Regions from separate parts of the Tumebacillus algifaecis genome, predicted to be linked through region 3. Evidence: predicted binding sites of a transcription regulator. Region 3 holds the regulator's gene; each other region holds the start of a gene.
What was found. Region 3 encodes LexA, which represses DNA repair genes until DNA is damaged. Its sites were predicted from a motif close to CGAACATATGTTCG; they were not measured.
Positions count from the first base shown of each region.

Region 1: dinB (DNA polymerase IV) is a predicted target of LexA. The motif match lies at 1,640-1,653, and genes of this name have one in related genera.
Region 2: recA (recombinase RecA) is a predicted target of LexA. The motif match lies at 1,277-1,290, and genes of this name have one in related genera.

Region 1 is NZ_CP022657.1:4,446,175-4,449,429, forward strand. Features, by position in the region: gene hslO (Hsp33 family molecular chaperone HslO) at 1-256, opposite strand, end outside; gene CIG75_RS20120 (YheC/YheD family endospore coat-associated protein) at 457-1,509, shown strand; gene dinB (DNA polymerase IV) at 1,694-2,890, shown strand; gene CIG75_RS20130 (hypothetical protein) at 2,941-3,255, shown strand, end outside.
Region 2 is NZ_CP022657.1:2,805,683-2,808,937, forward strand. Features, by position in the region: gene CIG75_RS11575 (regulatory protein RecX) at 1-90, opposite strand, end outside; gene recA (recombinase RecA) at 101-1,144, opposite strand; gene CIG75_RS11585 (DEAD/DEAH box helicase) at 1,340-2,920, opposite strand; gene CIG75_RS11590 (competence/damage-inducible protein A) at 2,931-3,255, opposite strand, start outside.
Region 3 is NZ_CP022657.1:2,275,582-2,278,836, reverse strand. Features, by position in the region: gene fabG (3-oxoacyl-ACP reductase FabG) at 1-717, opposite strand, end outside; gene lexA (transcriptional repressor LexA) at 957-1,580, shown strand; gene glnA (type I glutamate--ammonia ligase) at 1,678-3,012, opposite strand; gene CIG75_RS10085 (MerR family transcriptional regulator) at 3,069-3,255, opposite strand, start outside.

The DNA.
Region 1 (3,255 bases), 2.2 Mb from region 3:
CATGCCCTTCGCTGTCTGCCGTCGCTACGATCCGACCGAGCGGCCCATCCCCGCGAATCTGCAAGGTTACGGTCTCTTTGCCTTTTAACATCACACCCATGATCGCAGCCATCGTCGCCGTCCGGCCCAGTGCGGCACTGGCCAGCGCCAGCGCATTGTTGCGGTCCGAAAGCTCACGGACAAGTTCTGTCGTTATACATGCAAACGCGCGCAGTTTCCCATCGAGTGCAGTTGCGCGTACCAAATAATCGTTCATCTTGTTTATTCCTCCCCAAAACTAACCGGTTCAACAACCTGTTGTGTGGTTGGAAAATCTTGCCCACCCCAACCGCTTTCTCTATGTTAGCATGTTCCTTCTGCTGTTGTAAGTATACGATGTCGCTTGAAAATGGTGAGTCACTGTGCCGCTTTCTTTCATAAGATAGGTGAGCAACCCCGCACAGGAGGGTGAGCCGATTGAACCAACCTCTGCTCGGCCTGATGACGACCGACCTCCCGAAATTCCATGCCAAAAGCAAGCTGTCACCGACCTGGCAACTGCTCGCAGCGGCAGGACGCGCGGCCGATTGGCAGGTGCTTTTTTTCCATCCGCACGCCATCTCCCCTCATAAGCGCACGATGCGCGGCTTCTGGCTGCGTACAGATGGGACGTGGCACATCGGGACGGCTCCGCTGCCCACGGTGGTCGTCGATCAAGTGTATGTTCATCTCGCCCGCACCGACCCTCGCTATGTGCTGGCCAAACGAGCCTTAAAGCAACATCATATCCCAGTGGTCAACCCACGACTGCCCGACAAGCGCGGCGTTTGGCGCGCTCTCACAGCGTTTGCACCGCTTCAGCCTTACCTGCCGGAGACGGCGGTGCTGGGCCGATCGGACGATGTGGAAAACTGGCTCGCCCGTCATTCCACCGTGTTCATCAAACCTGCCCGCGGCTCTAAAGGGCGCGGCGTGACGCGCATCGGTCGCACAGCGGACGGACGTTATGACGTGACAGAACAGCACAGGCAGACCCTTGGCGCTCCAGCGCTCCGCAAACTGATCGCCAAACGGTTGCAGCAGGAACGGCACCTGATCCAGCAAGGACTCGACCTTGTCGAAGCGGAGGGGAGCAAAATCGACCTGCGCGTCGTGCTCTTTCGCGATGGCGAGAAAGTCTGGCGCCCGGTGGCGACCGTGCCACGCGTAGGCAAATCGGGTCAGGCGGTGACCAACTTGGCTCAAGGTGGCCGCACCGAGACGCTTCGGTGGTTGGCGGCGGAGATGCGCCAACAACACATCGCGATGCCCAGCCGCGAGCAGATCGAAGCGGTCGCCGTCCGGACCGCCCAAGCGCTCACCCCGCTGCGCCCGACGCTGGCCTTTCTCGGCATCGACATCGGGCTGACCGAAGCGGGCCGCCTCTATCCGCTCGACATCAACCCGCGACCGGGAAGGCAAGTGCTGTCGCTGGATGATCGCCACACGGCCTACACCTATCTGGCCGAGTTCTGTAAGACGCTGCTCTGATCACTGTCCCGCCTGTGTCGATCGATCGTCTGGCCATGACTTGGCATGTCGAGTCTCGCGCTGTAAACATTTGGAGGAAAACCGTTTCCGACTAGAGTCGGAGCGGTTTTTTTGTTATGCTGGAAGAAAGGAAACACTTGTTCGGATCAAATCGGATCAATAAGGAAAAGAGGGGGCATGGCGCATGGAACGAACGATTCTACACCTAGACATGGACGCATTTTTCGCATCGGTCGAGCAGCGCGATGCGCCCGAACTGCGCGGGCGTCCGGTGATCATCGGCGGGTCGGCCGAAGGGCGTGGCGTCGTTTCCACCTGCTCCTATGAAGCGCGAACGTTTGGCGTCCGCTCCGCCATGCCCACTGCACAGGCCAAGCGGCTCTGTCCGGACGGCATTTTCCTCTTTCCCAATATGAAAAAATACAGCCTCGTCTCGCGCCAGATGTTTGCGATCCTCGAACGCTACACCCCGCTGATCGAAAAGCTGTCGGTCGATGAAGCGTTTCTCGATGTGACCGGAAGCCGCAAGCTGTTTGGCGACGGGGTGATGATCGCCGAGCGCCTCAAGCGCGAAATCAGCGCAGAGTTGGGCCTGACTGCATCGGTCGGCGTCGCCCCCAACAAATTCCTCGCCAAGCTCGGCTCCGATCTCGACAAGCCGAATGGGCTGGTCGTGCTCACCCCGGACGATCTGGTCGCCCGCATCCACCATCTGCCGGTCAACCGCCTGTGGGGCGTCGGGGCCAAAAGTGCGGAACAACTGCTTCGGCTCGGTTTGAAAACGATCGGCGATGTCGCACAGATGGATCTCAAGCGGATGCGCATGCACCTCGGCGATTTTGCCGATCACCTTTATCTGCTCGCCAACGGCATCGACGATCGCCCCGTCGAAACACAGCGCGAAGCCAAATCGATCGGACACGAAACGACATTTGCCGAAGATGTGCGCGATCTGTCTTTTCTCGAAACCACCCTGCTCGGCCAAGCGGAAAAGGTCGCCCGCAGGTTGCGACAAGCCGGTTTGGAAGGGCGAACCATCACCTTAAAACTGCGCTACGCCCCCTTTCGCACGATCACGCGCAGCCACACGCTGGAGATTCCTACCTGTTTGGAACTGATCCTCTATGAACCGGTCAAAACGCTGCTCGCCAAATGCGCCCTCACCCCAAGCGATGCGATCCGACTGATCGGGGTCTCGATCGGCGGACTGGTCCCGGCGGGCGAAACACACACGAAACAGCTCAGCCTGTTCGATGATGCGCCGATCTCCACCCCTGATCCGCGCCAACAGGAACTGTCCAAAACGGTCGATAAACTGAAGGACAAATTTGGCGAAAATATTCTCACTCGTGCCAGATTGATCAAGCGCAATGACTCGTAATCCTGTATAATATAATAGATATAAAATTCTGATAATACAGGAGGATCGACATGGCAACCCATACCTTTTCGACGATGATCCAATTCATGCTGATCGCAGCCATCTTGCTTAACCTTTACACCGTCTTGGTGCGCTCCAAACAGAAAAAGTTTGCCCAAGCGGACAAGTACCTGTACCTGATCGGGCTTGGCGCTCTGTTACTCGCACTGCTCTGCAAATGGGTTGGCTTCGGTCCTGCGTTTTTGTTCGGCACCATCGGTGTCCTCTCCTCACTGCTCGTCCTGATCCGCAACTCGCAGAAGATTGAAGAGGTGCGCAACTCCCTGCCGCCCAAAGAGCGGGCGCAACTGCTTCGGCTGTATCTA
Region 2 (3,255 bases), 530 kb from region 3:
GAGACGGTCTGGACTTGCTTTTTGCACAGAAAGGGCGGTCACTTGACCGCCCCGAAATTCCGGTTGCTCTTGTTTCTTTTTCTCCTGCATCGAATACACCTTACAGGTCGAGGTCGAGCAGTTCGTCCGCTTCTTGGTCTGCCAACTCTTCAGCCGTTGCCTTGAAATCAGGCGCTTGTACTTTGCCTACTTGATAGTGCTCACGAATCAGTCCATCGATCTTGTTAGCCAACTCGGGGTGGTCTTTCAAGAACTGCTTCGCGTTCTCACGACCTTGACCGAGACGTTCCCCTTCATAGGAGTACCAAGCGCCCGATTTGTTGATGATGTCCAGATCGGTCCCCATATCGACCAGTGTGCCTTCACGGGAGATGCCTTCACCAAACATCAGGTCAACCTCCGCTTGTTTGAACGGCGGTGCAACCTTGTTCTTCACCACTTTGATCTTGGTGCGGCTGCCAACCATGTCATTGCCTTGCTTGAGCACTTCGGCACGACGCACTTCCAGACGAACGGTGGAGTAGAACTTGAGCGCGCGGCCGCCGGAAGTAGTTTCCGGGTTGCCGAACATCACGCCTACTTTTTCACGAATCTGGTTGATGAAAATCGCGATCGTTTTCGATTTGTTGATCGCACCTGCCAGTTTGCGTAGCGCTTGAGACATCAGACGCGCTTGCAGACCGACGTGGGAGTCACCCATATCGCCTTCAATCTCTGCCTTTGGAACGAGCGCTGCAACGGAGTCCACAACCACGATATCGACCGCGCCGGAGCGCACCAAAGCTTCGGCGATTTCCAACGCTTGTTCACCAGTATCCGGCTGCGCGATCAGCAGTTCGTCGATGTTGACACCGAGCTTTTGCGCGTAGACCGGGTCGAGCGCGTGCTCCGCATCGATAAATGCCGCTTGGCCGCCCGTGCGCTGGACCTCTGCGATCGCATGCAAGGTGACAGTCGTTTTACCAGAAGATTCCGGTCCATACACTTCGATGATGCGGCCACGCGGGAACCCGCCGACACCGAGTGCAATATCAACAGCAAGCGAACCGGTCGAGACCGTTTCCACGTTGTAGCTGGAAGCAGCTTCTCCTAGACGCATGACAGAACCTTTACCGAACTGTTTCTCAATCTGACGCAACGCCATATCCAATGCCGCTTTACGATCGTTAGACAATGGTTACACTCCCCTTATTCTATTCCTCTCACGAATCTCAAACAGATTCGCGTTCGATTCCTCAATCCCTGCTTTTATTGTACTGCAACCGGAGAGAAAAAGCAAACATTTGTTCTCCTGTTTTCAAGGAAACAGCCCCTGACTGTACAGGGGCTGTTCGTCATGCTATTTACGCGCGCGCTCACGCGGTCTGGCCGGTTCCAAATTGATTCGGGAGCCGTTGATACGCGATTTGCGCAACGCTTCAAATACGAACGGCGCAGATTCTTCCTGCACCTCAACAAAAGTGAACTTCTCAAAGATGTCGATCTTACCGATCGCACCGCCTGGGATGCCCGCTTCCTCGGAGATCAGTTTGACGAGGTCGCTCGGACCGATTTTTGCACTGCGTCCGATGTTCAGGAAGAAGCGAACCATGCCCGGTGCTCCACCCGTTTCACCAAAGTTGTAATCGCTCTCTTGCGCCTCAAAATCCTCACCGCTCGCCAGTTTCAGCGCCGCGGCGGCCAGATCGAGCGGATCGAATTCATCGACGAGACCCGAGAGAATCGCACGGTAGGTTGCCAGTTTTCCATCCTGCATCGTACGCACCAGACGGTCGCGCCAGATCTCCGTCTGCCGCTCTGCCACATCGGCTAAAGACGGCACCTCTTTGGAGATCAGTTTCGCCTTGGTCTCCTTTTCGATCTGTTTGAGCAGTTTGAACTCAGGCGGAGTGACCAGCGTCAGCGCCAACCCGTGCTTGCCAGCACGACCGGTTCGACCGATGCGGTGCACATACGATTCCGGGTCTTGCGGAATATCAAAGTTGATGACGTGCGTCACGTTTTCCACGTCGATCCCGCGAGCTGCCACATCGGTTGCGACGAGCAGTTGAATCTCTGTGTGGCGGAACTTGCGCATGACGCGGTCGCGCTGCGCCTGTGACAAATCGCCGTGGAGACCGTCGGCCAGATAGCCCCTGCTCATCAACGCATCGGTCAATTCATCGACGCCGCGCTTGGTACGGCAGAAGATGATACCTAGCTCCACCTCTTCTGAATCGATGATTCGCGACAAGCTCTCCAGCTTCGTGCGCTCCAATACTTTGTAGTAGACCTGCTCGATCAGCGGCACAGTCACCTCACCGCGATTGATCGATACATTCTGCGGATTATTCATGTAGCGCTTGGAGAGGTTTTTCACCTCATACGGCATCGTCGCCGAGAAGAGCAACGTCTGCCGATCTTCAGGTGTCTCTTTTAGAATCGCTTCAATATCCTCGATAAAACCCATATCGAGCATCTCATCCGCTTCGTCCAGCACCAGCGTCTTCAACTTGTCAAGCTTGAGCGTGCCGCGGCGCAGATGGTCTAAGATCCGGCCTGGGGTCCCGATGACGATCTGCACACCTTGCTGAAGCGTTCGAATCTGCGAGCCGATCGATTGCCCGCCGTAGATCGGCAACGTGCGGGTGCGCTTGTATTTCGCGATCTTGCGCAGCTCCCCTGCGACTTGAATCGCCAATTCGCGGGTCGGTGTTAAAATCAAAGCCTGCACATGCTTGCTAGGACCAGCCATCTCGATCAGCGGAATGCCAAACGCAGCCGTCTTGCCCGTTCCGGTCTGCGCTTGCCCGATCACGTCGCTGCCGGTGAGTACGACCGGGATGCACTGCGCTTGAATCGGAGATGGCTCTTCAAAGCCCATATCGCTGATCGCCTGTTGAATCTTCTTGCCAAGGTTCAGTTCAAAAAATGTCGTCATATGCGTATGATCACCTTTCGTTCTGGAGACGTTGGATCAAGCTGTAAAGAGCCGTTTTTGCCGCCCGCAAACGGATTTGGTTGCGATCCCCATGTTTCCATTGGTGTTGCTGCACCGTACTGCCGTTAGGACCTGCCACCGCGAGATAGACCAGCCCGACCGGCTTCTCCTCACTGCCACCGCCAGGACCTGCGATCCCCGTCACCGATACGGCCCAGTCGGTGCCCGTCAGTTTGCGCACACCTTCGGCCATCTGCACAGCGCACTCGGCCGAAACGGCACCATGCGTTTGCAGTACCTCCGCTTCGACACCTAAAACGCTTTGCTTCACCGAG
Region 3 (3,255 bases):
AGCAAGCACCGCGCCGTTAATAAAGCTCGCTTCATCGGAGGCCAGGAACAGATAGGCATTCGCGATGTCGCGCGGCTGACCGAGGCGGCGCAAAGGGGTCTGTTGCTTCATCACATCAAGCACTTTATCCGGAACCTTATCGGTCATGTTGGTGGTGACAAAGCCCGGTGCGACCGCGTTGACGCGCACGCCTTTCGGACCGAGTTCTTTGGCCCACGTCTTGGTCATGCCGACCACCCCTGCCTTGGTTGCAGAGTAGTTGGTCTGACCGACATTGCCGTACTGAGCGACGACCGAGGCCGCATTGAGGATGACCCCGCTACCTTGTGCCATCATCACTTTAGCAGCCGCTTGGGTGCAAAGAAAAACGCCAGTCAGATTGATCGCGATCACCTGATCCCACTGCGCTTGCTCCAGTTTGACCAAAAAACCGTCGCGGGTGATGCCAGCATTGTTGACGAGAATGTCCACACGGCCAAAATGTTCAACAGCAGCCGCTACGACCTGCTCCGCATCATGGGACGACGACACGTCCGCTTTTATAAAATGAGCCTCTGCGCCAAGTCCGCGCAGCTCTTTAACGACAGCCAATCCGTTTGCTTCATCAAAATCGGCGATGATCAGCTTTGCCCCCTGTTGCGCGAACAAGAGTGCTGTCTCCTTGCCGATCCCGTTTGCTCCGCCTGTGATGATCGCTGATTTGTCCTGTAACCGCATTGATCGATCCCTCCATCATGTACACGTTCTAATGACACGTTCTGTTAATGAAAATTATACCACGCATTGTTACAGGGCAGTTGCAAGGGTCAAAACTCAGCCAAGGGTGAGCAAAATAAGAACTTACGTTTGTATCCGCTACCAACCTGTGGTATAATTTCATCAACAATGAATTGGCGAACATATTTTCCCATCATCATATAGTGCTCATACCATGTAGTTGAGGAGTGTTTCTTGCAATGATCAAGCTGTCCAAGCGGCAACAGGAAATCATGGAGTTTATCAAAAGAGAAGTCAAAGACAAAGGGTATCCCCCATCGGTTCGTGAAATCGGTGAAGCGGTCGGACTGGCCTCCAGTTCCACCGTGCACGGTCACCTCGCCCGCTTGGAGCAGAAGGGCCTGATCCGCCGTGACCCGACCAAGCCACGCGCCATCGAGGTGCTTGACGAGGACCAAGCGACCGACTCCCGTTTTGAATATTCGACCGTGATGGCCCCGATCGTTGGCCGTGTAACGGCAGGCTTGCCGATCACCGCGATCGAAAACGTGGAAGACTACTTCCCGTTGCCAACTCGCTTTGTTGGTGACAGCAATGTATTCCTCCTGAACGTCGTCGGTGAATCGATGATCGATGCAGGGATCTACGACGGCGACCTCGTCATCGTCCGCCAGCAAGCTACCGCACACAACGGTGAAATTGTCGTCGCCATGACGGAGGACGATGAAGCGACCGTCAAGCGCTTCTACCGCGAAGCTGATCATATCCGCTTACAGCCGGAGAACCCGACCATGGAAGCGATGCACTACCGCAACGTCACGATCCTCGGCAAAGTGGTCGGCGTGTTTCGCGGAATTATGTAAACCTACTATCCTTCCGCCCGCTTTGGGCGGTTTTTTTATTTGTCGATCATCCAACACAATCAAAAAAACCTGCCCACAAGGGCAGGTTTTTTACTTCTTAGTACATGGTCAAGTATTGGTTGCGCTCCCATTCGGTGACGGTTGTGCGGAACATATCCCATTCGATTTGCTTCGCTTCGACAAAATGTGTGACGACATGTTCGCCAAGAGCGCCGACCATGATTTCGTCAGCCAGCAGTTCGTCGATCGCCTCTTTCAGCGAAGCCGGCAAGGAGTGGATGCCATTTTCCAAACGCTCTTCTTCGTTCATGACATAGATGTTGCGGTTGACCGGATCGGCCAGCGGCAGATCGCGACGAATGCCATCCAGACCTGCTTGCAACAGCGCTGCCAGTACGAGGTACGGGTTGCACGCCGGGTCGGGGTTGCGGACTTCAATCCGAGTGGACAGACCGCGGGATGCCGGGATGCGAACGAGCGGCGAGCGGTTTTTTGCAGACCATGCGATGTAGCACGGCGCTTCATAGCCCGGAACGAGTCGCTTGTAGGAGTTGACCGTCGGGTTGGTGATCGCTGCAAAACCGCGCGCATGCAACAACACCCCGGCCAAGAAGTGTTTCGCAGTTTCGGACAAACCGAGTTCATCGCTTTCATCGTAGAAGGAATTGGTGTTCCCTTGGAACAACGACAGGTGGCAATGCATCCCCGAGCCGTTGATACCAAAGATCGGCTTCGGCATGAAGGTCGCATGCAGGCCATGTTTGCGGGCGATCGTTTTGACTACCAGTTTGAAGGTCATGATGTTGTCAGCCGCGGTGACAGCATCCGTATATTTGAAGTCGATCTCATGCTGACCGACTGCAACTTCATGGTGAGAGGCTTCGATCTCAAAGCCCATCTCTTCGAGCGTCAGCACGATTTCACGGCGGCAGTTTTCACCGAGATCCACCGGTGCGAGGTCGAAGTAACCGCCTTGGTCGTTAACCTCGGTGGTGATATTCCCTTGACCGTCGAGCTTGAAGAGGAAGAATTCCGGCTCCGGACCGACGTTCATCGTATCAAAGCCCAGCGCTTTTGCATCTTCCAGCGCGCGCTTGAGCGTGGAACGCGGGTCGCCTTGGAACGGCGTGCCGTCCGGCATGTAGATGTCGCAGATCAGGCGAGCAACTTTGTAACCTTTTTCCGTTTCCCACGGAAAGATCAGCCAGGTGTTGAGATCCGGGTAGAGGTACATATCGGACTCTTCGATGCGAACAAAGCCATCAATTGAGGAGCCATCGAACATCATCTTGTTATCCAACGCTTTCTCAAGCTGGGAGACCGGGATTTCGACGTTCTTGATCACGCCGAGCAAATCGGTAAATTGCAGTCGGATGTAACGCACATTCTCTTCTTTGGCCATGCGTTTGATGTCTTCTACTGTGTAGCTCATTTCTGGTTCTCCTCCTCAGGCTCCATCCTCATGCGGGATGAATGCTCTATGTTTATTTAATGGAAAAACCGCGATAGGTCGCCAGCGTTGAACGGGTTGTTACCCGGCATCGCCGGACGGCGCAGCATTTCCTTTTTCAACATGTCGCGCAGTTCACGATCTGATAGATCTCGTTTCACATCCTGTGCGATCTGCTGCACCTGTTCTTTTGGCGTAGCAGGCAACAGATCGGAAGCGGTCTTG